Regions from separate parts of the Stutzerimonas stutzeri genome, predicted to be linked through region 4. Evidence: predicted binding sites of a transcription regulator. Region 4 holds the regulator's gene; each other region holds the start of a gene.
What was found. Region 4 encodes FliA, which starts transcription of late flagellar genes. Its sites were predicted from a motif close to CTAAAGTTTNNNNNNNNNNNGCCGNTAA; they were not measured.

Region 1 (7,486 bases), 1.1 Mb from region 4:
TGCCGCGCAGCTCGATCTTCTGTTGATGAGCAATGAAGCGTCCGATGGTACCGAAGCATCCTGCCACGGCCGCCAGTATCGCCTCTAACGGCGTCGGTCCGAGATCCTGGCCCGCCGCACTCTTCGGTTGATCCATCGTCAGGTGGTGATTACCACACTCCACTACGATGGCCATTCCGGCATTCAACTCTCCGTGAGCGCTGATGGTTTTGATTGGCATGGTGTTGTTCCTTCACTGATCAACCGACGATGGTGCGCATGGCGTCGCGCTGCGCATTGGATGATGTCTGGCGATACTAGCGGCGACTCAGGGCTACCGATTTGACCGTGATCAAATACTACTGGGGGTATAACGGTCGGGTGGAAATGCAAGATGGCGATACGCTTGCTGTTCGATGTGTCTGAACGGTGATGCATGCTGACGGTCTACTCGCTGGCTGTCAGGAGGACCGCGCTTTGTACATTCCTAGAATTATCTCCCTCGCCGCGCTCTTTGTTTTCTCGCCCATCCTCGCGGCGCAAGAGCGCGACTACCGTTATAGCGACGCGCATCTGCACTATGTCGACTTCTTCCAGGAAACCGATGGCATGCAGAAGCTGCTGGCGGCGATGGACGCCGGCAGCATCGACCATGTGATGATCAGTGGCATTCCTGTTGCGAAGAAGTGGCACGAAAACGAGCCCAAGCGCCCGCGTTATTACGCCGGTGACGATGCACCGGTGTACTGGTACAGCGCGACCGATGTGCTGGTCGCAGCGGCACTGGAGGAGCTGGATGAACGGCAGCGCAAGCGCTTCCATCCCTTTCTGTCCGGCTTCAACCCGAATGACAAAAATGCCGATGCGCATATTCGCCGGATGCTAGAGCTGCATCCAGGCCTCTGGCAGGGCCTGGGTGAAATCTTTACCCGCCACGACGACGTCACTGCGCTGACCGAAGGTGATACGCCGCGGGCCAACAACGAGGCGCTGGCCAGGGTCTATCACCTTGCCGCCGAGTTCGATCTTCCGGTGATGCTGCATTCCAACATCACCTCCAAGCGCGAGCGCAACCCGCTGTACCTCGTCGAGCTGGAAGAGCCGCTGCGCAATCATCCGCATACGCGCTTCATCTGGGCGCATGCGGGAACCAGCATGGAACTGCATCGGCATCAGGAGAAACTGACGTTTCTGCACGAGACGGTCAGTCGTCTGCTGGATGACTATCCGAACCTGTATATCGATCTGTCCTGGACCATGCTCAAGCCGTACTTGCTGGACGAAAACGAGCGCCCGGATCCGAAGTGGGTCGAGCTGGTGGAGCGCCATCCCACGCGCTTCGTGATCGGCTCCGATGTGGTCGGTCGTTTCGACAATCTCGCTACTGGCATGCATGCCTTCGCACCTTTTCTCGATGCATTGCCGGAGGCTGTGGCACAGGGTGTCGCGCGCGACAACTTTCTTGCCCTGCTGCCCCGCAAACGGCAGGCTGACCTGCGCTGATCGTCATGAGCCTGTAATCGTCACGTCATAACCTGCCTGCTTCAAATATGTCGGAGCAGGTCATGTCGTTTTCTCGTTGGACGCTAGCGGTGTTGGTGCTGGGACTGAGCGTTTCCGCGGCGCAAGCGCAGGTGGAGATAGTCGGGGACATCGAATACGGAGTCTTCGAAACTGCCAAAAAGGAATTCGAGCCCGGAGAACGTGTTTTGAGCCGCCGCGATCAATCTATTCGTCAGACTGCAGACGTGCCTGCGCGGCTTGGTAGCAAGTTTGGCATGCGCTACCGCCTCGTGGGAAAGCGCGAGGGTGATACGCCGTTGACCCTGCTTTACCTGACGCCGGGTGTCGTGACCCCTGATGGCAAGCGTCATGACAAATTCGAGGTCGTTCAAAGCCTGATGCCGGGAGCTGAAGCAGATGTCATGGCATTCGAATTTACCGAGCCCCATGAGATGGTGCCGGGCGAGTGGCGCTTGATGGTCTTTCAGGGGGATCGCTTGCTGACCGAGCGAACCTTCCATGTAACCGGCCACTAGTGGCCATTCTGAAGGGACTGATGGCCAGTCGGACCGTTTGTCAGTGAGCGCCTTGGGGTGAGACGAAAAGTTGGCGCCAATATTAAAGTGACGGGGAAGCCTTCCGATAATGAAGCAGGTCACGGTTGTGGCGCCGTTTCATTATTTCATGGAGAAGGTAGTCCCATGGCTATTCGCACCCTCACTATCGGTAAACGTTCCGCCCTTGGCTTTGGCCTGATCGGTTTGCTCGTCTTGTTTCTTGGTCTGTTCGCGTTGAACCAAATGACCAACATGCGTAAGGAAAACAAGGAAATCGACCAGAATTGGCTGCCAAGCATCATGGCTGTCAGTGAGCTGAACATCGCGGTAATGCGCATTAGGGCGCTCACCTTGCGCATGACATTGGCCGAGGACCCGCAAATCCTGCAAAGCACGGCGCAGCGTCTAACCCAGCTGCGATCTGAAGTACTCGAGCGCGACACTCAGTACGCCAAGCTGCTGACTACCGCGGAAGAGAAGGCGGGCTATCAACGCTTCAAACAGGCCTTCGAGCAGTACCTGCCGATGCAGCAGCGCATCACTGAACACGTTGGTCGTGGCGAGCAGTCACAGGCTGTGGCGATCACCAATGGCGCAATCAATGAGCACGCGGACAACGTTACGGCTGCCCTTAACGAGCTTCAGCGTATCAACAGCACGGAGGCAGGCAACGCAGCTGATCGTGCATCGATGCAATTCGATACCGGTTTTGCGTGGGTTGTGGCGACTGTCGTCCTGGCCGCCGCGTTCACCGTGCTGCTTGCCTGGATGTTCACGCGCAGCGTTGTAGGCCCGCTGGGCCTGGCGGTCTCGGTGGCCGAGCGCATCGCTGCTGGCGACCTGACTGTTGATTTCATTGTAGAAGGCAAGGATGAGCCGGCGCGTCTGTTGAACGCGCTCAAAACCATGCAAGGTAGTTTGCGCGGGACAATCCAAGGCATCGCCGAATCATCCAATCAGCTTGCTTCGGCAGCTGAAGAACTCAATGCCGTAACCGAGGATTCGACGCGCGGCTTGCACCAGCAGAACCATGAGATCGAGCAGGCAGCTGCTGCCGTCAATCAGATGACTGCCGCGGTCGACGAGGTGGCGCGCAATGCCGTCGCCACGTCCGAGGCTTCTCAGGAGTCCAGTGACACTGCGCTGCGTGGGCGCGAACAAGTCATGCAGACGGTCGAGTCGATCAATCTGCTGGCCAGCAACGTCACCAATACCGCTGGCGAGGTGGAGCACCTGGCCGGGCAGGTAAGGGATATCAGCAAGGTACTCGAAGTGATTCGCTCCATCGCCGAACAGACCAATCTGCTGGCGCTGAACGCGGCGATAGAAGCGGCCCGAGCAGGCGATGCTGGGCGCGGTTTTGCTGTCGTGGCTGACGAGGTCCGGGCCCTGGCGCACCGTACTCAGCAATCCACTGCAGAAATCGAGCAGATGATCAGCAGCGTCCATCAGGGTACCGACAAGGCTGTAAGTGCCATGCACATCAGCAACGAGCGGGCCCGTACCACTCTGGATATGGCCCGGGCTGCAGGCGATGCACTCGATGGCATCACCGGCGCAATCAGTCAGATCAGTGAACGGAATCTGGTCATTGCCAGCGCTTCGGAGGAGCAGGCTCAGGTTGCCCGCGAAGTGGATCGGAATCTCGTCAATATCCGTGACCTGTCGCTGCAATCCTCGGCAGGCGCCAACCAGACCAGTGCGGCAAGCCAGGAGCTGGCGCGGCTCGCGGTAGACCTCAATGCGTTGGTGACGCGTTTCCGCGTCTGACTACCAAAACCAGAAAAAGCCCCGCTTGCCGGGGCTTTTTTTTGATTATGCGCTGATGTTTCCAGGTAACACTCGTGTGCTTGTAGGGCCCGTGCTAGAGCTGTGACTGATAAGTCATTTTCTTATTTTCGTTTTTCAAGTTCGGAATTTCCACGCCGATAGGATGGTTATCAATGGACGTTGGAGGTTCTAGATGGTCAGGAATATGAAAATTGCAATGCGTGCTGGCGTAGGTTTCGGCATCGTCGCGCTGCTGGTATTTCTCTTGGGCGGATTCGCCTTATACGAAATCTCTGCCATGCAAAAAGAGGCGCGAGAGGTCGACAGTCGCTGGCTGCCCAGCATCATTCAGCTTGGCCAGGTGAACGATGAATTCATGAGCCTGCGAGCAACCACCTTGCGCATGCTCATAACCGATGACCCTGCAGAATTGCGTGACGCCGTCTCCGCCATCGGCTCACTCAAGGCGCGCCTGGCCGAGAGTCGCAAGACCTTGGATGGGCTGATCCTGAGCCCTGAGGGACGCGGCAAACTGGCGAGCTTTGAGCAATCGTTCAACCAGTACGAGAATATTCAGCGACAGATCGTCGAGCTGGCGGGGCAGGGGCGTGATGCGGATGCCATCGCCCTGACGCGAGGTGAACTCAATCAGCATGCAGGCAACGCGTCGGCAGCCATTCGTGCCCTGGTGGAATTCAACCGTGATCGCGCCATGGAAGCAGCCGATATTTCCGGCGAGGTAGCCGAGACGGCATTCGATGGCGTGATTCTGGCAATGGTCATCGTCGCGGGAGCGACCGTGGCTTTGGCTACGGTGCTGACCCGCAGTATTGTCGGGCCTCTACACCAGGCCGTGGAACTGGCCAGGGTAGTCGCCCAAGGCGACCTGACGCAGACGCTCGACGTCCAGGGTAGCGACGAACCTGCGCAACTGCTGAATTCGCTCAAAACCATGCAGGGCAATCTTCGCAGTACCATCCAGTCGATCAGCGATTCGTCGCGACAGCTCGCCTCTGCGGCGGAAGAGCTCAACGCGGTAACCGAAGACTCCACCCGCGGCCTGCACCAGCAGAATCACGAAATCGAGCAGGCCGCGACCGCGGTGAATGAAATGACCACTGCCGTGGACGAAGTGGCACGTAATGCGGTGGCTACATCTGAAGCGTCCCGAGAGTCCGATGAAACGGCGCAACACGGGCGTCAGCAGGTAATCCGCACTGTCGACTCGATCGGAATGCTGGCTGATGACGTCACCCAGACGGCCACCGAGGTCGAGCGCCTCGCCGGTCAGGTGCGCGATATCAGCAAGGTGCTGGATGTGATTCGTTCGATCGCCGAACAGACCAATCTCCTTGCCCTCAATGCTGCGATCGAGGCGGCGCGGGCCGGGGATGCGGGGCGTGGTTTCGCCGTGGTGGCAGATGAAGTCCGTGCACTGGCGCATCGCACCCAGCAGTCGACCCAGGAGATCGAACAGATGATTGGCGACGTGCATCTGGGGACCGACAAAGCCGTGCACGCGATGCAGCTGAGCAACGAGCGCGCCAGGACCACACTGGAACTCGCGCGCGCCGCCGGGGAGGCGCTTGATGGCATCGCCAGCGCGATCAGCCAGATCAGCGAGCGCAACCTGGTGATTGCCAGCGCGTCGGAGGAGCAGGCGCAGGTCGCCCGCGAGGTGGATCGCAACCTGGTCAATATTCGCGATCTGTCGCTGCAGTCTTCGGCGGGTGCCAATCAGACCAGCGCGGCCAGTCAGGAGTTGGCGCGGCTGGCAATCGACCTGAACAATCTCGTGGCGCGCTTCCAGGTCTGATGTTCGTAGGGGCGCCGCAACGGCGCCTGCTGCCGGCGGCGATCCGCTTTTGGCCGCCCGTGACAGTAGAACGCTGGGCATGGGCGGGCTAGCGGCGTACCATCCCGCGTTTTTCCATGGCAGGAATGGCCATTCTTGGGTCGTTCCTTCCTAGCTGCGAGACGCGCCTATGTCCGATATGCCTCGATTCATCCGCTTCATCAGTCGTACCAGCCTCGTTGCCCAGATCGTCGTTGGACTGGTCGCCGGGGCTCTGCTTGCCCTGTTTCTGCCTGCTGCGGCGAAGTCGTTGGCGCTGCTCGGCGATCTATTCGTGCAGGCGCTCAAAGCGGTGGCACCGATCTTGGTGTTCGTGCTGGTAACGTCTTCTCTAGCCAACCACAAGCGCGGGCAGCCAACCCACATCCGACCAATCATCCTGCTTTACGCGCTCGGCACGCTGAGTGCTTCCGCCGTCGCGGTGCTGGCGAGCTTCATGTTTCCCACCTCGCTTACCTTGGTAGGCGGCGTGGCCGATGTCACGCCGCCTTCGGGCGTGGCCGCGGTGTTGCAGACGCTGTTGTTCAACATCGCCGACAACCCGGTGCGGGCGCTGCTCAACGGCAACTTCATCGGCATCCTGGCCTGGGCAATCGGCCTGGGTTTTGCCTTTCGCCATGCGCAGGACAGTACTCGACGGCTCATCAGTGATTTGTCCGATGGCGTCACGCTGATCGTCAAGATCGTGATCCGTTTCGCCCCGCTTGGTGTGTTCGGCCTGGTGGCTGGCACCTTGGCTGAATCGGGCTTCGATGTGCTGCTGGGCTACGTGCGGCTCCTGCTGGTGCTGGTCGGTGCCATGCTGTTCATGGCTCTGGTGATGAATCCGTTGATCGTCTTCTGGCAGATTCGCCGCAATCCATATCCGCTGGTGTTCACCTGCCTGCGCGAAAGCGGTATCACCGCATTCTTCACTCGCAGCTCTGCCGCCAACATTCCGGTGAACATGCAGCTCTGCCAGCGTCTCGGTTTGCACAAGGACACCTATTCGGTGTCCATCCCGCTGGGCGCCACGATCAATATGGGTGGGGCGGCGATTACCATTACCGTGCTTACGTTGGCGGCGGTAAATACCCTTGGGATTCAGGTCGATGTTGCCACAGCCGTGTTGCTGAGCCTGCTCGCCGCGGTCTGTGCCTGTGGCGCTTCGGGTGTCGCCGGTGGTTCGCTATTGCTCATTCCGCTGGCGTGCAGCCTTTTCGGTATCTCCAACGACCTGGCGATGCAGGTGGTGGCGGTGGGCTTCATAATCGGCGTAGTGCAGGACTCGGCTGAAACAGCGCTCAATTCTTCCACCGATGTGCTCTTTACCGCTGCCTCGTGTATCGCCCATGGCGATATCGATGCGAGCGATGAACAACACGCCTGATCGGCCTTGATGCGGAAACGAAAACGGCGCCCGAGGGCGCCGTTTTCATGTGTCGCTGACCTGACTCACGCCTTGTAGCGGCGCAGCACCAGAGTCGAGTTGGTGCCACCGAAGCCGAAGCTGTTGCTCATCACGGTGTCGAGCTGCACGTTCTCGCGGGTTTCGCGAAGAATCGGCATGTCGGCAACTTCCGGATCCAGCTCTTCGATGTTGGCCGAGCCAGCAATGAAGTTGCCTTCCATCATCAGCATCGAATAGATCGCTTCGTGGACGCCAGCGGCCCCCAGCGAGTGACCAGACAGGCTCTTGGTCGAACTGATGGTCGGGATCTTGTCGCCGAACATGTTGCGCACGGCCTTGATCTCGGCCACATCGCCCACCGGGGTGGAGGTGCCATGGGTGTTGAGATAGTCGATGGTGGTATCGACGGTGGACATCGCCTGCTGCATGCAG
Region 2 (7,486 bases), 1.2 Mb from region 4:
AAGAAGGCGAAGGCGTACGCATCGTCGAATCGGACGAGCTGCGCAAGTTGGGGAAATAACTGTCGGCGCCTCGCCAAAAGGCGCCGCTTGACTACTGGATGGACGACGCTGCGGCATCGCTCTCACGATGATCATCAGTGACGTAGGGTGGATGTCGCTTTTTACACCCACCTGGCCTCGCCGGTGGGTCGGCGAAGCGTGATCCACCCTACGATCAGCAAGCGCGTCAGGCGTTAACGCCGCCTTTCAGACCTTGATGAAATGCTCGCGGTAATGGCGCAGCTCGGCGATAGAGTCACGAATGTCGTCGAGCGCCAGGTGAGTGCCACTCTTGTTGAAGCCTTCCATGATCTGCGGCGCCCAGCGTACCGCCAGCTCCTTGAGTGTCGACACGTCCAGGTTGCGGTAGTGAAAATACGCTTCCAGCTTCGGCATCCGTCGGTAGAGGAAGCGCCGGTCCTGGCAGATGCTGTTGCCGCAGATGGGCGACTTACCCTTGGGTACCCATTGCTCCAGAAAGGCCAAAGTCATTTGCTCGGCCTCTGCAGTGGAAATCTTGCTCTCACGCACCCGTTGAGTCAGACCCGAGCCGCCATGCTGGCGGGTATTCCACTCATCCATGCGCGCCAGCGTTTCGTCGCTCTGGTGCACCGCGATCACCGGCCCTTCGGCGAGCACGTTGAGCTGACTGTCGGTAACGATGGTCGCCATCTCGATGATGACGTCGGTATCCGGGTCCAGACCGGTCATTTCCAGGTCGATCCAGATCAAATTTTGCGGGTTCTGCATGGCGGGCTCCTTGGCTGTGCGGCGCAGTTTAGCCGCTCGTATCGACGCCGTCAGGTGCCGTACTGCCTGGGTACCAGATCAGCAGCCGCGAACTGCGCCAATCATCGAGCTGCAGCACTTCGAAGGGCTCGACCCCTGGCACCGCGAAGCTGTTGCTGATCAACAGCGCGCCGGGGCGCATCTCGGTGCGCGCCTTGTTCCACAAGGCCGGCATGGGCGCCGGCGAAAGGAAGCAATAGACCACGTCGTACTCGCCGAGATCGACACGCCATAGACTGAGCAGACGGATATGGCAGTTACGTCGCGGCAGACAGCGCAACCAGGACAGCCCGAAGGTCAGCGGCGCGGTTTCCACGCCGATGAACTGTGCCGCCGGAAAGTCTCGCGCCAGACGTGACAAGGAACCTGCCAGCCCGCTGCCCAGATCGATATAGCGGAAGTCAGTCGGCAGCGCGGCCAGCCGGCTGCGCAACCGGCGCTCGGCTTCACGACCGGTCAGGTAGAGCGGCACCCGCTCGGTGAAGGCGTTCCAGTTCAGCAGCAGCAATAACGAGAACGCGCCCAGCGGAATCCAGCCTGGCACATCCAGATCGCGCAGCAAAACCAAGCCAGGGACGAACATCAGGTTGATTGCCAGCCACCAGACCGATAGCCCGAGCCGGGCTCCGATCAGCGCAGCCAGACAACCCTGCGCCAGTGCGACAACGACAAGACTCGGGCGTACGCCGAGCATGCCGGCCAGGCCAAGCAACAGCAGCCAGACAACCAGCAGCGCCAGCAACTGGGCCAGCAGCGCACGCAGGATCGGCAAGCGAGTAAGGACAGAGACGGGCATGACCGACAATCAACAGGTGATGAAGCGCCAGTCTAACCCTCCGACTTCAACGCCATACAGGCCTAAGTGGCCGTGTTGCAGCGTGCTAGACTCGCTCATCAATCTCAGAGACAACCGAATTCATGGCCAAACGCCAACTCAACCGCCGGCAGAACTGGCGCATCGAGAAAATTCAGGAAGAGCGCGCCGCCCGCGCTTCGCGCCGCGAAAGCCGTGCATTGGAAGAACTCGAAGGCGGCGACCTTGGCCCGGAGCAGACCGGGCTGGTGATTGCGCATTTCGGTGTGCAGGTCGAGGTCGAAGCGCTGGAGGGCGAGCAGAGCGGACAGGTGTTCCGCTGCCACCTACGCGCCAACCTGCCAGCGCTGGTCACCGGGGATCGCGTGGTCTGGCGCCCTGGCAACCAGGGCATTGGCGTCATCGTCGCGCAACTGCCGCGACACTCGGAACTCTGCCGACCGGACACCCGCGGCCAGCTCAAGCCGGTGGCGGCGAATGTCGACCTGATCGTCATCGTCTTCGCCCCGCTACCCGAGCCCCATGCCAACCTGATCGACCGCTACCTGGTCGCCGCCGAGCACGCCGGTATCACTCCGCTGCTGCTGCTGAACAAGGCCGACCTGATCGACGCGGACAACGAGGCAGCGCTGAACCGCCTGCTGGACGTCTATCGGCAGCTGAATTATCCCTTGCTGGAAGTCTCTGCCCACGGTGGCGGCGGCATGGATGCGCTCAAGGCACGACTCGACGGGCATGTCAGTGTTTTTGTCGGGCAATCCGGGGTGGGCAAATCCTCGCTGGTGAACAGCCTGCTGCCGGGCGTCGATACCCGCGTCGGCGCGCTGTCGGAGTTGACCGGCAAGGGCACCCATACCACCACCACGGCACGGCTTTTCCACTTTCCCGGTGGAGGTGAGCTGATCGACTCGCCCGGCATCCGCGAATTCGGCCTCGGCCATGTCAGTCGAGACGATGTCGAAGCGGGCTTCATCGAATTCCAAGATTTGCTCGGCCATTGCCGCTTCCGCGACTGCAAGCATGATCGCGAACCCGGTTGCGCGCTGCTCCAGGCACTGGAAGACGGACGCATCCAGCCGCAACGCATGGCCAGCTATCGGCACATACTCAGCAGCCTGCCAGAGCCCGAATATTGAAGTCGGGCGCTTAGCGAGCCCCAGGCTGACTGAACTGCAGCACGCCGTCTTCGAAGATATTCAGCCGCTCGCGTAGTTCTGGCGCTTGCAGCGGGTCTTCGACTGCAGGCACAGCGCCTTCGGCATCAGGTCGTCCGGCCGCATCGGGTTGCTCGCCCTCGATAGAACGCTGCGCCTTCTTGGTCAGTACGAGAATATCGATTCGACGGTTGACCGGATTGAGCGGGTCTTGGCGGTCGAACAACGCCGATGAGGCGTAGCCCACCACCCGGGCGATCTGATCCTCCGGGTAGCCGCCGATGACCAATGTACGCCGGGCCGCATTGGCGCGGCCCGCCGAGAGCTCCCAGTTGCCAAAGTCGCCACGGCCGGAAAACGGCTTGGCATCCGTATGCCCGCTTACGCTGATCTTGTTCGGCACCGCCGCGATGGTATCCACCAGTGCCAGCAGGATGTCTTCGAAGTACGGCTGCAGCTGCGCGCTGCCGAGGGCAAACATTGGCCGATTCGCGGCATCCATGATCTGGATGCGCAGGCCGTCCTGGGTGATTTCGAAGAGGATCTGGTCCTTGAACTTCTGCAGCTCAGGGCTCTCGTCAACTTTGTTCTGCAGCTCTTGCAGTACGAGATCGAGACGCTCGCGCTCCAGTTGCTCGGCAAAAGTCTCGGCCTGCTCGCTGTCAATCTGCGCTTCCTTCTGCGCCGGCTCCAGCTCCTGATTGAGCGTGCGATCCGGGGAGGGCGTTGGCGTGCCGCCCAAATCGATGACGTGCGGGCTGGCACTCTCGGTGAAGCCGATCGGGTCCTGAAAGTAGCCGGAAATGAGTTTCTTCTGTTCCGGCGTGGCCGAACTCATCAGCCACATCACCAGAAAGAACGCCATCATTGCCGTGGCGAAGTCAGCAAAAGCGATCTTCCAGGCACCACCATGATGGCCGGCAGCGACCTTCTTGACCCGCTTGACGATGATCGGTTGAGTATTGTCCATGGCGAGCCTTTACGCGCCGCGCATGGCTTGCTCGAGCTCGGCAAAGCTCGGGCGGTGCGCCGGATAAAGAACCTTGCGCCCGAACTCGACGGCCAAGGTCGGCGGCATGCCGGAGGCCGAGGCGACCAGCGTCGCCTTGATTGCCTCGTAAACGTTCAGCTCTTCCTTGGCGTCGTGCTCCAAGGCCGAGGCCAGCGGGCCGAAGAAACCGTAGGAGGCCAGAATCCCAAGGAAGGTCCCCACCAGTGCCGAGCCCACTTTGTAGCCGATCATCGCGTTGTCTGCTTCGGCCAGGATCGACATGGTGATCACGATACCCAGCACCGCCGCGACGATACCCATCGCCGGCAGGCCGTCCGCCACCTTGCTGACCGCGTGCGCAGGATGATCGAGCTCTTCCTTCAGGCTGTTCAGCTCCATATCGAACAAGCCTTCGAGCTCGTGGGGCGCCATGTTGCCCGATGACATGATGCGCAGGTAATCGCAGGTGAAGGCAGTCATTCGCTCGTCCTGCAGAAACCCGGGGTACTTGCTGAACAGCGGGCTCGCGGCGGGATCTTCCAAGTCAGCCTCGATGGCCATCATTCCTTCACGACGGCTCTTGTTGAGGATCGAGTAGAGCAGGCTGAGCACTTCCAGGTAATAGGCGTGGGTAAAGCGCGTGCTGAACATTTTCAGCGACTTCTTGAACACCAGCATAGTGGTGCTGCCCGGGTTGGCCTGTAGAAAGCCACCCAGCGCTGCGCCACCGATGATCATCACCTCGAACGGATGTATGAGCGCGCCGATCTTGCCGCCCGAGAGCACGAATCCGCCCAGCACACTGGCGAACACGACGATAATCCCGATAATTTTGACCATAGGAGGTACGTCTAGAACCTGGTTACGAGCCGTCAGGACCGCGGGCAACAGCTGCCGCCAATCGCCGCCAGACGACCTTGCAGAAGGAATGTTGGAAGAATTGTTCTGGTTATCGGAACTTTTGCGCCAGACTAAAGGCCATCCCGATGAAAAGCTAGTTCGGCCATGACCACGACACCTCCGTTGCCACGCACGATACCCGCCTGGATCAAGGCTCTCGACGATGCTCCCCTGCCCGCTTTCGCCTCGGTTCACGGCAAAGTGCGCCTGGCGCTACGCGACAGCGGCAAGTCGATGCGACAGATTGCCGAGCTGATCCAGACCAGCCCGGTTCTGGCCCTGCGCTTCATACAGGAAGCCAACCGCGATATCGGCGATGGCCAACCGGCGGAAAGCCTGGAGGTTGCGCTCAGTCGTATAGGCCTCAAGCGCGCAGAAGCGCTGCTCGCTCGTATCCCCGCCTTAGAAGCACACGAAATTCCGTTGCCGCTGCGCCAACTTGTGCTCATCAGTCGACACGCTAGCCAGCAGGCCAACGGGCTTTTCGCCGCGCGCCTGGCCCGCCTCTGGCAAGACATCCACTGGGGCAGCCTGCTGTTCCTCACGCCTGCCTGGGCACTGGTCGGCGCTTATCCGCACCTGCTCGATTGCTGGGAGCAGCGCGTGCTGGTCAGGGGAGAGCCGGCCAGTCGCGTCGAACGGGAGCTTCTCGGCGTTCCCTTGCTGGAGCTGTGCCTCAAGCTCGCCGAACACTGGCGCCTGCCGGACTGGATCATTCAGGGTTACCGGCTGCTAAGCGGGGATCGACGTCGACTGATCAAGGCCCTGCACATCGCTCGCGATAATGAGCACCCGCTGCACCAGCAACAGATGCTCGATGCCGATCCCGATCTGCGGCGCTGGCTGACGCTCCCCAGCAATACGATCGTCCTGGCCAACGGCCTGGCCCTGTCCTCCCACCATAGCTGGAGCGGCGTGCACAGCCTGCGCTGGCAACGCCTGGCCGGGCTGTATCTGCAGGTGTCGCTGGGCGACCTGCAGCAGATGGTGCATCAGCAGGCGGCCATCAGTGCGCGCGAGTGCGGACCTACCGATCTCTGGCATCCGGCTCAGGGCCTGCTGTGGCCGACCGGCACTCTCTTTCAGACACTGAGGGAGAAACCGCTAGCAGCAACCGACACCGCGAGCGAAGCTGATCTTGCCGGATGGCGCGAGCACTGCCGCCGGCTGCTCACCGAGCCAACTCCATTCAGCAACGTGCTGCAGCTGACCGCCTGTGCCACCCTGGCGCTCACTTGCGCCGGCATGCAGCGCGTGCTGGTGATGCTGGTCGACCGCAAACAGAATCGCCTCGTTGCCCAGCAGTGCGCCGGTCTGCCGCACGATGCCGCGCGCCTGACCCTGGCCGCCGAGCAGAGCCAGATCGTGCGCCGCCTGCTGGAAAAACCTGCCCAACTTCGTCTGCAACCGGCAAACATGGCACAGTTTTCCGCGCTGCTGCCGGGCAGCCTGAAGGCGTTATTCGCTGGGGAACATTTGCTACTGCGCTCCCTCGGCGTCGAGGGGCGAGTCCTGATGCTGGTGATCGCCGACCGGAACGGCGCGCCCATTTCAGATGCGGCGCTGCAAACATTCGCTAAAACAACACAATGCATCGAGCACGCATTAGGCCTCTTCGGCAGGCGCGGGGTCTGAGCTTTTTCGCTAGACTTCGTCCCTTCTACGACTAGTCGAGGCCTGCCGTGTCCGCCTTTTCCACCCTGCCGCTGGTTATCGAGCCCGCCGACCTGGCGACACGCCTCGATGCGCCCGAGCTGATTCTGGTCGACCTGACCAGCGTTTCCCGTTACGCCGAAGGCCACCTGCCTGGCGCTCGCTTCGTCGATCCAAAACAGACGCAACTCGGCCAGCCACCCGCACCCGGGCTGCTTCCAGAGCTGGCGCAGCTGGAACGTCTGTTCGGCGCGCTGGGTCATCGGGCCGACGCCGTCTATGTGGTTTACGACGACGAAGGTGGCGGCTGGGCTGGCCGCTTCATCTGGCTGCTCGACGTAATCGGCCATCAGCGCTACCACTACCTGAACGGCGGCCTGCACGCCTGGCTGGACGAATCACGCCCGGTGACTCAGGAAGTGCCCGACGCGGCATCCGGCTCACCAAGCTTGACGCTGGACGATGCTCCCACGGCAACCCGCGCCTACATCGAAAGTCGTCTCGGCGCGCAGGATCTGGTGATCTGGGATGCACGCTCGCCGGCCGAATACCGCGGCGAAAAACTCTTCGCGGCACGTGGCGGCCACATGCCGGGGGCGATCAACTTCGAGTGGACCGCCGCCATGGACCCAGCCCGCGCGCTGCGCATCCGCGAAGATATCGCCGAGCGCCTGCTGGCCTTGGGCATCACGCCAGACAAGGAAATCATCACTCACTGCCAAACCCACCATCGCTCGGGGCTTACCTATCTTCTGGGAAAGGCGCTGGGCTATCCACGTATCAAGGGCTATGCCGGCTCCTGGGGCGAGTGGGGCAACCTGCCTGACACTCCGGTGCAGCAATGAAAAGGTCAAACATGAAAGATCGTCTGTTCGTCATCAGCCAATACGTGCTGCCGCATCACCTCATCTCGCGCCTGGCCGGCTGCCTGGCCGAGTGCCGTCTGCCCTGGGTGAAGAACACCTTCATCAAATGGTTCGTCCGCCACTTCCAGGTCGACATGCGCGAAGCGTTGACTGAAGAACCTACTGCCTACGAGCACTTCAACGCCTTTTTCACCCGCGGCTTGAAAGAGGGGGCTCGCCCGCTGGATTCGTCGCCTGGCGCCATTCTCAACCCCTGCGACGGCGCCATCAGCCAGCTGGG
Region 3 (7,486 bases), 2.1 Mb from region 4:
CCGGCCCCATGCCGCCTGATGCCGTCAAGGATGGCTGACGCTACCCGCACGCAGCGCCGTTCGAGTCGGCCAGACAAGCGGGCTACAGCCATTGGCCGCCCGGCCGCTAACCTGTTGTCAGCCCGGCCCCAATCGAGTGCGCCCATGAGTTCACGTAACACCAGCGACAACCCTGCTCCAGAAAGCTACGCCTGCCACGGCGCCAGCGAACACGGCGCCTGCCCAAGCTGCGCCAGCGGCGAGCGTCTGGGCTTTGGCTTCAGCTACGCCTTTCAACCGATCATCGACCTGCGCAACCGTGAGATTTTCGCTCACGAAGCCCTCGTGCGCGGCCAAGGCGGCGAGCCGGCACTCACCGTGCTGTCGCAAGTCAATGAGGACAATCGCTTTCGCTTCGACCAAGCCGGACGGGTCAAGGCAATCAAGACGGCATCCAAACTGGGCATGCAGAGCAAGCTGTCGATCAATTTCATGCCCAACGCGATCTACCGCCCCGAGCTGTGCATCCGCTCGACGCTGGAAGCCGCCCGCGCGCATGACTTTCCCGTCGACCGGATCATCTTCGAGACCGTCGAAGGCGAGCGCATCAGCGATGGCAAGTGGTTGACCGAGGTGTTCCGCGAGTACCAGCGCATCGGCTTTCTCACCGCCATCGACGACTTCGGTGCGGGCTTCGCCGGCCTCAACCTGCTGGCCGACTTCCAGCCGGACATCATCAAGCTGGACATGGACCTGATCCGCGGCATCGACCAGAGCCGCACCCGCCAGGCCATCGTCAGGGCGACGGTGGGCATGTGCGAAGAACTGGGTATTCAGGTGATTGGCGAGGGTGTCGAAACCGCCGGCGAATGCAGCGCCCTCTTCGATCTGGGCATTCATCTGATGCAGGGCTATCTGTTCAGCCGGCCGCTGTTCGAAGCCTGCGGCCAGGCGGAACAGCTTACCTGGCCACAATGAGCGCCGCGGTCAGCGCAGCAGCTTGAGCAGCTCCTGCGCCGCCGCTTCCGATGAGGCCGGGTTCTGCCCGGTCACCAACAGGCCGTCGACCTGCGCATAAGGCGCCCAGTCCGCACCCTTGCTGTACTGGCCGCCACGCTCGCGCAAACGGTCTTCGAGCAGGAACGGCACTACGTCGGTAAGCTCCACAGCCGCCTCCTCGCCGTTGGTGAAGCCGGTAACGCGCTTGCCCTTGAGCAGATACTCTCCATCCTTGCCGCGCACTTCGGTCAATGCCGCCGGCGCGTGGCACACAGCAGCCACAGGCTTGTCGGCCCGGACGAACGATTCGATCAGCGCGATGGAGGTCGGGTTGTCCACCAGATCCCACATCGGCCCGTGGCCGCCCGGGTAGAACACCGCATCGAAATCCTCGACCGAGACCTGATCCAGCCGGTAAGTATTGGCCAGTAGCGTCTGCGCTTCGCCATCGCCATTGAAGCGTTCGGTGGCCTCGGTCTGGGCGTCGGGCTCGTCGCTTTTCGGGTCGAGCGGCGGTTCGCCACCCTCGGGTGAGGCCAGCACTACCTGCGCACCGGCATCCATGAAGACGTAATACGGCGCGGCAAATTCCTCCAGCCAGAAGCCGGTCTGTTTGCCGGTGTCACCCAGCTGGTCGTGGGACGTGAGCACGATGAGAATTTTCATGGAGCCTCCTTGGGGTTGCGCGACGTGAACAGTTCAGACTGCCATCACAGGCACATTGCTCAGTTGCCAACTCGCATCCATGAAAAAGGGCGCCGAAGCGCCCTTTGCAAAGCCTGATACCGATCAGATACGGAAGCTGTCCACCAGCTGCTTGAGGCGGCGTGCCTGCTGGTCCAGGTCACCGCAGGCCTGCAGCGTCGATTGCAGGTTTTCCACACCCTGCTGGTTCAGCGTGTTGATCTCGGTGATGTCCATGTTCAGCGACTCGATCACCGCGGTCTGCTCCTCGGTGGCGGCGGCCACCGACTGGTTCATGCCGTCGATCTCGCCGATGCGCTGGGTCACCTCGCCAAGGCGCTCGCCGGCGCGGTCGGCGATGGACACGCTGGATTCGCTCTGTCGCTGGCTTTCGGTCATGGTCTGCACCGAGGCGCCGGCGCCGACTTGCAGCTGCTCGATCATCTGCTGGATTTCCTGTGCCGAACTCTGCGTGCGGTGCGCCAGGTTGCGCACCTCATCGGCGACCACGGCGAAACCGCGGCCCGCTTCGCCAGCCCGCGCCGCTTCGATGGCGGCATTCAGCGCCAGCAGGTTGGTCTGCTCGGAGATGCCCTTGATCACTTCGAGAATCTGGCCGATGTCCACCGTCTTGGCGTTGAGCGCTTCGATCTGCGCACAGGACGCACTGATCTTCGCCGAAAGATCACGCATCGCGGCGATGTTCTGCTCGACCACCTGGCGACCGTCTTCGGCCTGATGCCGTGCACCGCTGGCCTGCTGCGAGGCATCTGCTGCGTTGCGCGCAATCTCCTGCGCGGCGGCGCCGAGTTCGTTGATTGCCGCGGCGACACTGTTGGTGCGGCTGGCCTGCTCGTCGGAGTTGGTCATTGAGGAGTTGGACGCTGCCAGCACCCGCGCGGCGACCTCATTGACCTGCTGAGTGGCGGAAGACACTTCGCGAATGGAGGTATGGATACGCTCGACGAAGCGGTTGAAGGCCGAGGCCAGTTCGCCGAACTCGTCTTTCGACTGCACAGCAAGGCGACGAGTCAGATCGCCCTCGCCTTCAGCGATGTTGGCCATGGCACGGCCCATATCGGTAAGGGGGCGCATCAGCACGCGCATCAGCATGCCGAGCAGCAGCAGAATTACCACCACCGCGATCAACGCAGCGACGACCGCGGAGGTACGGAAACTGTCCAGCGCCTTGTAGGCGGCGGCCTTGTCCAGGGAAATGCCCACGTACCAGGTCACCGAGGGCAGGCCCTGCACACGGCTGAAACTGAGAATGCGGGTCTGCCCGTCCAGATCGACTTCGGTGTAGTTGGCATCCAGCGAAGGGGTGTGCCCAGGGAACAGCTCGCTGAGCGACTTCATCACCTTGTTGCTGTCCGGGTGGACCAGGATCTTGCCATCGCCGCTGACCAGGAAGGCATGGCCCATGCCGTTGAAGTCCAGTGCGTTGATGATCTCAACCAGTACCTTGAGCCCCAGATCGCCGCCGACGACGCCAATGTTCCGACCGTTCTGCTGCACCGGGGTGGCGATGGATATGACCAGCGCGCCGCTCGCCGCATCCACATAGGGTTCGGTCAGCGTCGAACCGCTGGCGGCTATCGCGTCCTTGTACCAAGGACGCGCGCGCGGATCGTAGTCGGCGGGCATCTCTTCGGCAGGCCGCATGAGGAAGCTGCCATCCTGCCCACCGAGGTAACTGAACATGAAGGTCGAAGCCAGCGCCTTCTGCTCGAGCAGCTCGGCTACGCGCGCATCGGCGTCGTCGCTGCCGATGCTCTGCGCGGCGCTTTCCACCAGCAGGATACGGCCGGACAACCAGTTCTGGATGTTGTGCGCGGTGACGTCGCCCATCTCATCGAGGTAGCTGTCGAGATTGTCGCGAATGGCGTTGCGCTGCAGATAATCGTTGAACAGGGTGAACAACGAGAAGGTCGCGATCACGATCAGCGATGCGGCCAGAAGAATCTTGTGGCTGAACTTGAGACTGTTGGGCATGGCAGCGTGTCCGGATCGGTTCGGGCAAGCGAGCATCCCTGTTCCGTGCGCCTCCCTGGCTGTCACCCTAAATTGTCGGCCACGTCCAGCAGAACTTTACGCGCAGATGACGACGATCAAGCGGGGGATCGTCTTTCCGACCAGAGACAAGCGTGGCGCCGCTTACGGGCGCCACGCTCATCCAATCAACGTCCGGCCAGCGCCGGCACCACCCGTGGCCGCAGCAGCTCCCCGATCACGGTGAGCGCTCCGATGGCACCGGCGATCCAGTACCAACGCTGCAGCGGGTCGAAACCCAACCAGCCGAGGGCGTGCAGGAACACCATCAGGATCAGCACCGGGCACACGTAACGCACCATGAACAGCCACAGCGCGTAGCCCAGCGGCGGCAGGTTCAGCTCGTCGCGCATGATGTCGCTGCGCAGCGCGTAGCCAGCCAGCAGCACAGTAAGTATCCCGCCCAGCGGCATCATCCAGCGCGAAGTCAGGTAATCCAGCCAGTCGAAGAAGTTCTTACCCATCGGCGTCCAGCCGGACAGCACGTTGAACGAGAGCATCGCCAGCATGCTGATCACCAGCAGCACAGAGCCCGAAACCATCGCCGCTTTAAGGCGCGAAATACCGTACTTCTCGTTGAGGTAGGCGACGGTGGCTTCGATCATCGAGATCGCCGAGGTCAATGCGGCAATGGACACCATGGCGAAAAACAGCACGCCGAACGCGGTGCCGAACGGCATTTGCTGGAAGGCCAGCGGCAGGCTCATGAAGATCAAACCTGGGCCGGCGGTCGGGTCCATGCCGTTGGCAAAGATGATCGGGAAGATCGCCAGCCCGGCCATCAGCGCGACGCAAGTGTCGGCGAGCGCAACCATGAACGTGGTGCGGGCGATGGACTGGTCGTCCGGGATATACGAGCCATAGGTAAGGATCGCGCCAGCCGCCAGGCTCAGCGTGAAGAACGCATGACCAAGGGCGGCCAGTAACGCTTCACCGGTGATCTTCGAGGTGTCGAAGCTGAACAGGAAGGCGAAGCCCTGATCGAAGCCGCCGCTGGTGTAGGCGTAGCCGACCAGGATCAGCAGCATCACGGCCAGACCCGGCATCATCCAGCGCACCGCATTCTCGATGCCCTTCTGCACGCCCTTGGCGACGATCCACAGCGTCAACAATGCCACTAGCAAGCTCCAACCACCGAGCTGCCAGGGGTTGGCGTTGTGCGCCTCGAACACACCACCAAGCGCCTCCACGCTGGTGGCGGCCAAAGACCCATCGAGCATCTTCACCGTGTAGGCGAACGCCCAGCCGGCCACGACCACATAGAAGCAGAGGATCAAAAAGCCGGCCGTCATGGACATCACGCCGACGCCCTTCCACAGCGGGTTGCCATTGTTCTCGCGAACGACCCGGCCGACAGCGTCGATGGGGCTGCCACGGCCGCGGCGGCCGAGGGCGATCTCGCACATCATCACCGGCACGCCGATTGCCAGGATGCACAGCAGGTACATCAATACGAAGGCACCACCGCCGAATTCGCCGGTGATGTAGGGGAATTTCCAGATGTTGCCCAGCCCTACGGCCGAGCCAGTTGCCGCGAGGATGAAGCCCCAGCGCGACAGCCAGAGGTTCTTCGGTTTTTCACGAGTCATACGTCACCTGTTTGTTGTTATCTGTGACGGGATCGGGACCACCGCGCAGGGCGCGGCAGCGTGCAAGGCGAATCGGTTGCGTCATTGAGCGTCGGGCTGCACCTCCGGCACGGCCTGCTGGAAGGCCGGAAGCGTCTCGCAGCGTGCAACGATCTCGAGAATGCGTGGATACGCCGCGAGGTCACAGGCAAAACGGCGCGCATTGTATACCTGCGGCACCAGGCATGCCTCCAGATAACCTGGCCGATCGTTCAGGGAAAGCTTGTCACCAAAGGTTTCCAGACCCTGCTCCACGGCCGCCAGGCCTTGGCTGACCCAGTGTCGGTACCAGGCATTCTTCGCCTCGTCATCGACGCCCAGTTCCGCGGTGAGGTACTGCAGCACACGCAGGTTGTTCAGCGGATGGATCTCACAGGCGATGTGCATGGCCAGCGAGCGCACCTGGGCGCGCTCTACCGGATCGGCCGGCAGCAGTGCGGGCACCGGGAACACTTCTTCGAGGTATTCCAGAATTGCCAGCGACTGGCTGATGCGCGCGCCGCCATTGGCGTCATCCACCAGCAGCGGCACCAGCTGCTGCGGATTGAGCGTGCGGTAATCGGCCGCACGTTGCTGGCCGCCATCCTTGACCAGATGCACCGGCACCTGGCGATAGGCCAGGCCCTTGAGATTCAGAGCGATGCGCACCCGGTAGGCAGCGCTGGAGCGCCAGTAGCCGTAGAGCGTCAGCTCAGTGCTCATAGCGCTCGACCTGCTGATCGATGGCACCAAAGATGCTCTGCCCGGCGGCGTCGAACATCTCGATGCGCACTCGGTCGCCGAACTTGAGGAACGGCGTCTTCGCCTCGCCGTGCTCGATGACCTCGATCATGCGCTTCTCGGCCAGACAGGACGAACCGGCACTGCGGTCGTAGTTCGACACGGTGCCCGAACCGATGATGGTGCCGGCGCCCAGCGGACGCGTGCGGGCGGCATGGGCCACCAGGGTCGGGAAGTTGAAGGTCATGTCGGTGCCGGCATCCGGCTGGCCGAACAGCTCGCCATTGATGTGCGAGACCAGCGGCCGATGCACCTTGCCGTCGCGCCAGGTTTCGCCCAGTTCGTCCGGCGTCACCGCCACCGGCGAAAAGCTCGACGACGGCTTGCTCTGGTAGAAGCCGAAGCCCTTGGCCAGCTCGCCGGGAATCAGGTTGCGCAGCGAAACGTCGTTGACCAGCATCAGCAGCTGGATGTGCGACGCCGCCTCGGCCGGCGTTGCACCCATCGGCACATCGCTGGTGATCACCGCCAGCTCGCCTTCCAGATCGATACCCCAGGCCTCGTCGGCCAGGCGGATCGGTGCCTGCGGCGGGATAAAGGCATCGGCGCCGCCCTGGTACATCAACGGGTCGTGCCAGAAAGATTCCGGCATCTCCGCGCCACGGGCCTTGCGCACCAGCTCGACGTGATTGACGTAGGCGCTGCCGTCGGCCCAGTGATAGGCGCGCGGCAGCGGGCTGTGGCAGGCGCTCTGCTCGAAGGCGAAGGCGCCCTCCTCCAGCCCGTCATTGAGGCGCTGATAGATGGCCTCCAGCTTCGGCTTGCAGTAGTTCCAGTCATCCAGCGCGGCCTGCAGCGTGGCGGCGATCTGCGGCACTTTCACCGCCTGGGCGAGATCACGGGAGACCACGACGAGCACGCCGTCGCGGCCCTGGTTGAGGGTTGCGAGTTTCATCAGGATTCCTTGCCCGGCGCACGCCAGGAGTTGACGTATTCGGGGACATCGACGGCTGCGGCGGCCTCGCCGACTTCCAGCGCGCGGCGGGTGTCGATCATCACCGCCACCTCGTCGGCAAAGGTCGCCGGGTCGGTACTGGCCTTTTTCAGCGCCTTCGGATGCGGCCCGTGGGGGAAGCCACAGGGGTGGAAGGTCACCATGCCCTGCTCGATGTTGTCGCGGCTGAAGAAGTTGCCGCGGTGGTAGAACAGCACTTCGTCGTAGTCATCGTTATTGTGGAAGAACGGCACCTTCAGCGCACCCGGATCGGATTCCACCGGCCGCGGCGTGAAGGTGCAGACCACGAAACCGTTGGCGACGAAGGTGGTGTGAGCGGATGGCGGCAAGTGGTAGCGATGGCTCATCAGCGGGCGGATGTCGCGCCAGTTGAGCCGCACCACGGTGTTGTCGCCGTGCCAGCCGACCA
Region 4 (7,486 bases):
CCCAGCAGCATAAGGTTACGGTGCTGGAATCCCCGGCTCTGGCACGGGCGGTGTATTACTCGACCGAGCTGGATCAGGAAATTCCAGCCGGCCTCTACCTGGCGGTGGCGCAAGTCCTGGCCTACGTCTACCAGCTGCGCCAGTATCGCGCGGGCAAGGGTCGTCGGCCGGACCCGTTGAACGACGTGCCCATTCCACCGGATCTGCGCCGCGACGAGTGATTCGGTCACGCGGCCGCCGCTTGAGCGCGCCGCGTACCACTGCGGTTATTCGATTACGCCGCAGGCAACCCGAGCGCCGCCACCACCCAGTGGTTGCGGGTGGTCGGAGTGGTTGTCACCGCCCTGGTGGACCATCAGCGCCAGGCCCTTGATATCGCCCAGGCTTTGCAGGCGCGGAGCCAGCACCGGTTGGTTTGCCTTGCCTTCGCTGTTTACATACAGCGCAGGCACGTCGCCCAGGTGTCCGTCACCCCAGGGCTCGCCATGCTTGCCGCTGCTCTTCGGGTCCCAGTGACCGCCGGCACCGCCTGCGGCGGTCAGCTTGCCGTCTACCTCGGCCGGCTCGCAGCTGCCCTTGGCATGGATGTGGAACCCGTGAGCACCAGGCTGCAGACCGGTAAGTTCCGGGCGAAATACCAGGCCATATTCATTGCTTTCTATCTTCACGCTGCCGACGGATTCGCCGATGCCTTGAGCGCTCACGGTGTTGACCTTGACGCTCAGCGTCTCGGCCTGAACGGCGAGGGCGGTGCAGCCGGCCAACGCGGCGATGATCCACTGTTTCATCTGAAAGCTCCTGTGTACAAACGGCAACGGGCTGTCGCCGGTGCTAGTGTGACTGCCAGTTACCGGCCGCGTTCGCCCGCTTTGCCGTGTCGCCTTGAGGCTGGGCGCAAACCGCGTGGCGGGCTCTGGAATGGGCGGTAAAAGTTGGACCTCTTCTTGCTATAACCCCGGCAAGGCGCATTTCGCGTCAAGAATTCGTTCTACGCCGGGGGCTACGTTGGATCGCACGCAACTCATCAATATTCGCAATGGCCTGACGGGCGCGGGGCGCGGAAACCTCGGCGTACCTCTACTGTTGCTCGTAATGATGGGCATGATGATGCTCTCGGTGCCGCCGTTCCTGCTGGATCTGCTGTTCACCTTCAACATCGCACTGTCGATCGTCGTGCTGCTGGTCAGCGTCTACGCGCTACGGCCGCTGGATTTCGCGGTATTTCCGACCATTCTGCTGGTTGCCACGCTGATGCGTCTGGCGCTGAACGTGGCCTCCACACGTGTCGTACTGATCAATGGCCATGAAGGTGGCTCTGCCGCTGGACATGTGATCGAGGCATTCGGCAATGTCGTGATCGGCGGCAACTATGTCGTCGGTATCGTCGTGTTCGCAATTTTGATGATCATCAACTTCGTCGTGGTTACGAAGGGCGCGGGTCGGATCTCCGAGGTCAGCGCACGCTTTACCCTCGATGCCATGCCCGGCAAGCAAATGGCCATTGATGCCGATCTCAATGCCGGCTTGATCGATCAGACAGAAGCCAAGCTGCGTCGTGTCGAGGTCTCGTCCGAGGCGGACTTCTACGGCTCGATGGATGGTGCGAGCAAGTTCGTGCGCGGTGACGCCATCGCCGGTCTGCTGATTCTGTTCATCAACCTCATCGGCGGTGTCGGGATCGGCATGGCGCAGCACGGCATGAGCTTCAGCGAAGCCGGCCAGGTATATGCCCTGCTGACCATCGGTGACGGTCTGGTTGCGCAGATTCCGTCTCTGCTGTTGTCGACCGCTGCAGCGATCATGGTGACGCGTGTCACCAGCTCCGAGGATATGGGCCAGCAGGTGCAGCGGCAGATGTTCGCCTCGCCCAAGGCGCTGGCCGTGGCTGCATCGATCATGATTGCGATGGGTCTGGTGCCCGGCATGCCGCACATGTCGTTCCTCGGTCTCGGCGCCGCCGCTGCGGCGGGTGCCTATTGGATCTGGCACCGGAAGAAAGAGGTCGAGAAGAAAACCGAGCAGGACGTGCAGAAGCAGCAGGAAATGCTCCCGGCTCAGCGGGCCTCTGAAACCAAGGAGTTGGGCTGGGACGACGTGACCCCCGTGGACATGGTGGGCCTGGAGGTGGGCTATCGCCTCATTCCGTTGGTCGACCGCAATCAGGGTGGTCAACTGTTGGCGCGCATCAAGGGCGTACGCAAGAAGCTGTCTCAGGACCTGGGTTTTCTCATGCCTTCGGTGCACATTCGCGACAACCTGGATCTGCTACCCAATGCCTACCGCCTGACCCTGATGGGAGTGAGTCTTGCCGAAGCCGAGGTTTATCCGGATCGGGAGCTGGCGATCAACCCGGGGCAGGTGTTTGGGCCTTTGAACGGCATCACCGCCAGGGATCCGGCGTTCGGCCTGGAGGCTGTCTGGATCGAGGCGAGCCAGCGCGATCAAGCTCAATCGCTGGGGTACACGGTGGTTGACGCCAGCACCGTGGTCGCTACGCATCTCAACCAGGTCCTGCACAAGCACGCCCATGAGCTGCTGGGTCACGAAGAAGTCCAGCAGCTGTTGCAGTTGCTGGCCAAGAGCTCACCCAAGCTGGCGGAAGAGCTGGTGCCTGGAATGGTCTCGCTGTCGACTTTGCTCAAGGTGCTCCAGGCATTGCTGCAGGAACAGGTCCCGGTGCGCGACATTCGCACCATCGCTGAAGCCATCGCCAACGTCGCGGCCAAGAGTCAAGATCCCGCCGCGATGGTGGCCGCGGTACGCGTCGCGCTGTCGAGAGCAATCGTGCAAAACGTTGTGGGACTAGAGCCGGAGCTGCCTGTAATCACCTTGGAACCTCGGTTGGAACAGATCTTGCTCAACAGCTTGCAGAAGGCTGGTCAGGGTTCGGAAGATGGCATCTTGCTGGAACCGGGAATGGCCGAAAAGTTGCAAAGGTCTCTGATAGAAGCGGCACAGCGTCAAGAAATGCTCGGCAAGCCTGCAGTTTTGCTGGTAGCCGGCCCGGTTCGGGCGATGCTGTCGAGATTCGCGCGTCTGGCGGTGCCGAACATTCATGTTCTGGCCTATCAGGAAATACCGGACAACAAGCAGGTCACCATCGTTTCGACGGTGGGTCAGAATTAACCGAGGGTACAGGCCATGCAGGTCAAACGTTTCTTCGCCGCCGATATGCGCATCGCCATGAAAATGGTGCGTGACGAGCTGGGCGCCGATGCCGTGATCATTGGCAATCGCCGGGTGGCCGGCGGCGTCGAGCTGACTGCCGTGCTCGATTACCCGATGCAGTCCGCTCCGGCCGCCAACAAGCCCAACCCGGCGCTGGAAGCCGAGCTGCGCAAGACCCAGGCTCGCCTCGCCAATGCCCATGCTGAGCTGAGCGCTGCACCTCGCGCGAAGATGCAGGATCGTCAACTGGTTGACGAGAAGCCCGCTGCCGCGGCGAGTAAGCCGCAGCCTGTGCCTGTGGCCGAAGCTGCTGGCGCGGTCGACACACGTGCGATCGAGGCGATGCAGTCGGAACTGCACGGTCTGCGTGAGCTGATCGAAGTCCAGCTCGGCTCGATTGCCTGGGGGCAGGAACAAAGCCGCCGTCCGCAGCAGGCCGGCCTTTGGCGTCGCCTGCAACGGCTGGGCTTGCCGGCCGAGCTATCGCGTAGCCTGTTGGAAAAGGTTGCCGGGATCAACGAGCCTCGCCAGGCTTGGCGGATGGTGTTGGCCTACCTGGCTCAGGCAATCAAGGTAAGCAAGAACGAACCGCTGGAAGAGGGTGGCGTGATCGCCCTGGTAGGCCCGGCAGGTGTCGGCAAGACCACGACGCTGGCTAAGCTCGCTGCACGCTACGTATTGAAATACGGCGCGCAAAACATCGCGCTGGTCAGCATGGACAATTATCGGATCGGCGCACAGGAGCAACTCAAGACCCTGGGCCGCATTCTCGATGTACCGGTCGTGCAGATCGACCCGAGCCAGTCGTTGAGCAAGACGCTGGCTCCGCTGGCACGCAAGCGGGTGATCCTCATCGATACGGCCGGCCTGCCTGCCAGCGATCCGACGCTGCGCATGCAGCTCGAAGCGTTGTCGGATCGTGGTGTGAAATCGAAGAATTATCTGGTGCTGGCCGCGACCAGTCAGAGCCAGGTGCTCAAGGCGGCGTGGCACAACTATCGTCGCTGCGGCCTGGCCGGCTGTATCCTGACCAAGTTGGATGAGGCCGGCAGCCTCGGTGATGTGCTCGGGCTCACGATCAGCCAGCATTTGCCGATAGCGTACCTCGCCGACGGGCCCCGGATTCCGGATGACCTGCACCTTCCACGCAGTCACCAACTGGTCAGTCGTGCGGTGAGTTTGCAGTCCGGTGAGGAACCGAGCGAGGAAACCATGGCCGATATGTTCGCCGGGTTGTACAACGGTTCGTCAAGGCGGGCCGGATGAAGTTGCGACAGCGGTACCTGAATGAATCAGATGCGTGCCATGCGGGCGCATCGACGGCCGCAAGGCCCCAGCAAGATATAGGCGTGTGAACATGGGTATGCATCCCGTACAGGTGATTGCGGTGACCGGCGGCAAGGGTGGCGTCGGCAAGACCAACGTGTCGGTCAATCTTTCGCTCGCGCTGGCCGATCTGGGTCGGCGTGTAGTGCTGCTCGACGCCGATCTCGGTTTGGCCAACGTCGACGTTCTGCTGGGGTTGACCACCAAGCGCACCTTGGCCGACGTCATTGCCGGCGAGTGTGATCTGCGCGATGTGCTGATCCAGGGGCCAGGCGGCATCCGTGTGGTGCCGGCCGCTTCGGGCACGCAGAGTATGGTGCAGCTTTCATCGCTGCAGCACGCGGGTCTGATTCAAGCATTCAGCGATCTGGGCGACGAGCTCGACGTGCTAATCATTGACACTGCGGCTGGCATTGGCGATTCGGTGGTCAGTTTCGTACGGGCTGCGCACGAGGTGTTGCTGGTCGTTACCGATGAGCCCACTTCGATCACCGACGCCTATGCTCTTATCAAGCTGCTTAACCGCGACTATGGAATCAGCCGCTTCCGCGTGCTGGCGAACATGGCGCATGCGCCGCAGGAAGGTCGCAACCTGTTCGCCAAGTTGACCAAAGTTACTGAACGGTTTCTCGATGTGGCGCTGCAGTACGTGGGCGCCGTGCCGTACGACGAGGCGGTGCGCAAGGCAGTACAGAAGCAGCGTGCGGTTTATGAGGCGTACCCGCGTTCGAAATGCTCGTTGGCGTTCAAGGCTATCGCGCAGAAGATTGATACCTGGCCACTGCCCGCGACGCCGCGTGGTCATCTCGAATTCTTCGTAGAGCGGCTCATAAGCCCCGCTTCTCAAAGCCACGAATGACAGGTGCCGGATCCGCTATGTATTACAGCAAGGCTCAGGCAAAGGATGCGCAGTACCGCCTGATCGATCAGTACGCGCCGTTGGTCAAGCGAATCGCTTACCACCTTTTGGCGCGTCTGCCTGCCAGCGTGCAGGTAGACGATCTGATTCAGGCTGGAATGATCGGACTGCTGGAAGCAGCGAAGAAATACGACGCCGGCAAAGGTGCCAGTTTCGAGACCTATGCGGGTATCCGCATCCGCGGCACGATGCTGGACGAAGTGCGAAAGGGTGACTGGGCGCCACGCTCCGTGCACCGCAATTCGCGCATGGTCAGCGAGGCAATTCGTACTATCGAGGCGAAAACCGGGCGCGACGCTAAAGATCATGAAGTTGCGGCCGAACTTAAGCTAAGTCTCGATGAGTATTACGGCATTCTCGGCGACACCTTAGGCAGTCGCCTGTTCAGCTTTGACGATCTGCTGCAGGAGGGTGAGCACGGCGAGTTCGAGGATGACGCCGCCAGTACCCACCCGGAGCCCTTTCGTGACCTTGAGGATGAGCGCTTTCAGCAGGCTTTGGCCGATGCTATTGCGAACCTGCCCGAGCGTGAAAAGCTGGTGCTGTCGCTGTACTACGACGAAGAACTGAATTTGAAGGAAATTGGGCAGGTGCTGGGGGTCAGCGAGTCGCGCGTGAGCCAGTTGCATAGCCAGTGTGCTGCGCGGTTGCGTGCACGTCTCGGTGAATGGCGCGCCAATTGACGATTGTTTGCGGTATGACGTGCTCGGTTTGCTGAGGCATTTTGGGACTTACGGAGGTCGACTTGGACAAGAACATGAAAATCCTCATCGTCGATGACTTCTCGACGATGAGACGAATCATCAAGAACCTCCTGCGTGATCTGGGGTTCACCAACACCGCCGAGGCGGATGACGGCACTACCGCACTGCCGATGCTCAAGAGCGGCAACTTCGACTTCCTGGTCACTGACTGGAACATGCCGGGCATGAGCGGTATCGATCTGCTGCGCACCGTGCGCGCCGACGAACGCCTCAAGAACCTACCGGTACTGATGGTGACGGCCGAAGCCAAGCGCGATCAGATCATCGAAGCGGCACAGGCCGGGGTTAATGGCTATGTGGTCAAGCCTTTCACTGCCCAGGTGCTCAAGGAGAAGATCGAGAAGATCTTCGAGCGCGTCAACGGCTGAAGCAGCAACGCCGCGAGGGCACTATGACGCAAGCAGACCAAAGCCTGGCAGAGTTCGAAGCGACTCTGAAGACTCATGCACCCAAGTTGATCGAAAGTCTGCAACAGGGCCGCTTCGATGAAGCGACGCAGATGTTCAACGAACTCAATCAGGTGCGCAATCACGGGATCTACCTGGAGGTTGGCAAGCTCACGCGTGAGCTGCACAACGCCATCGTCAAGCTCGAGATGGATACATGCGCGACCGGAGGCGATCCGTCACCGATTACCGACGCGACCGATCGGCTGTCCTATGTGGTTGAGATGACCGAGAAGGCCGCCAATCGCACCATGGACCTGGTGGAGGAGTCCGCTCCGCTGGTGAACTACGTGAGCTATGAGGCGCAGAGCCTGACGGCTGATTGGCAGCGCTTCATGCGCCGCGAAATGAACGCCGAGCAGTTCCGCGACCTGGTCAAGCGCATCGACCACTATCTCCAGCGCAGCATGAACGATGGCTCACAGCTGTCACAGAACCTCAGTGAAATCATGCTGGCGCAGGATTTCCAGGACCTGACCGGTCAAGTGATCAAGCGGGTGACTCGTCTCATCACCGAACTCGAAAGCAACCTGCTCAATCTTGTGTTGATGGCAGGGCAGGTTGATCGTGTGGCTGGAATCCAGCACGACCGCGAAGCGATGCGCGCCGAGCAGGAAAAGCAAAAACAAGAAAAAGAACCTTCCAAGGGTGAAGGTCCGCAGATGCATGCCGATATGCGTGAAGATGTCGTTTCCGGCCAGGACGATGTCGATGATCTGCTTTCAAGCCTGGGCTTTTAGGGGAAGTGAATATGAGCTTCGACGCCGATGAAGAAATCCTCCAGGACTTCCTGGTAGAGGCCGGCGAGATTCTCGAACTATTGTCCGAGCAACTCGTGGAGCTGGAAAGCAGCCCTGATGACA

Region 1: a site for FliA is predicted at 3,944-3,971, ahead of SM130_RS12745 (methyl-accepting chemotaxis protein). Genes of this name have one in related genera too.
Region 2: a site for FliA is predicted at 4,737-4,764, ahead of motA (flagellar motor stator protein MotA). Genes of this name have one in related genera too.
Region 3: a site for FliA is predicted at 3,730-3,757, ahead of SM130_RS17920 (methyl-accepting chemotaxis protein). Genes of this name have one in related genera too.

What each region holds. Positions count from the first base shown of each region.
Region 1 is NZ_CP139348.1:2,830,494-2,837,979, reverse strand. Features, by position in the region: gene SM130_RS12765 (OsmC family protein) at 1-220, opposite strand, end outside; gene SM130_RS12760 (amidohydrolase family protein) at 457-1,482, shown strand; gene SM130_RS12755 (DUF3859 domain-containing protein) at 1,545-2,018, shown strand; gene SM130_RS12750 (methyl-accepting chemotaxis protein) at 2,184-3,809, shown strand; gene SM130_RS12745 (methyl-accepting chemotaxis protein) at 4,015-5,625, shown strand; gene sstT (serine/threonine transporter SstT) at 5,795-7,033, shown strand; gene fabB (beta-ketoacyl-ACP synthase I) at 7,099-7,486, opposite strand, start outside.
Region 2 is NZ_CP139348.1:542,129-549,614, reverse strand. Features, by position in the region: gene SM130_RS02380 (oxidoreductase) at 1-59, shown strand, start outside; gene orn (oligoribonuclease) at 247-789, opposite strand; gene SM130_RS02370 (trans-aconitate methyltransferase) at 818-1,624, opposite strand; gene rsgA (small ribosomal subunit biogenesis GTPase RsgA) at 1,747-2,778, shown strand; gene motB (flagellar motor protein MotB) at 2,789-3,766, opposite strand; gene motA (flagellar motor stator protein MotA) at 3,776-4,627, opposite strand; gene SM130_RS02350 (HDOD domain-containing protein) at 4,793-6,322, shown strand; gene SM130_RS02345 (rhodanese-like domain-containing protein) at 6,370-7,185, shown strand; gene asd (archaetidylserine decarboxylase) at 7,197-7,486, shown strand, end outside.
Region 3 is NZ_CP139348.1:3,881,576-3,889,061, forward strand. Features, by position in the region: gene SM130_RS17905 (cation:proton antiporter) at 1-38, shown strand, start outside; gene SM130_RS17910 (EAL domain-containing protein) at 145-957, shown strand; gene SM130_RS17915 (type 1 glutamine amidotransferase domain-containing protein) at 967-1,644, opposite strand; gene SM130_RS17920 (methyl-accepting chemotaxis protein) at 1,768-3,657, opposite strand; gene SM130_RS17925 (sodium-dependent transporter) at 3,843-5,303, opposite strand; gene maiA (maleylacetoacetate isomerase) at 5,385-6,044, opposite strand; gene SM130_RS17935 (fumarylacetoacetate hydrolase family protein) at 6,034-7,017, opposite strand; gene SM130_RS17940 (homogentisate 1,2-dioxygenase) at 7,017-7,486, opposite strand, start outside.
Region 4 is NZ_CP139348.1:1,777,735-1,785,220, forward strand. Features, by position in the region: gene flhB (flagellar biosynthesis protein FlhB) at 1-221, shown strand, start outside; gene sodC (superoxide dismutase family protein) at 267-788, opposite strand; gene flhA (flagellar biosynthesis protein FlhA) at 1,006-3,126, shown strand; gene flhF (flagellar biosynthesis protein FlhF) at 3,142-4,434, shown strand; gene fleN (flagellar synthesis regulator FleN) at 4,526-5,353, shown strand; gene fliA (RNA polymerase sigma factor FliA) at 5,371-6,096, shown strand; gene SM130_RS08220 (chemotaxis response regulator CheY) at 6,171-6,545, shown strand; gene SM130_RS08225 (protein phosphatase CheZ) at 6,569-7,363, shown strand; gene SM130_RS08230 (chemotaxis protein CheA) at 7,375-7,486, shown strand, end outside.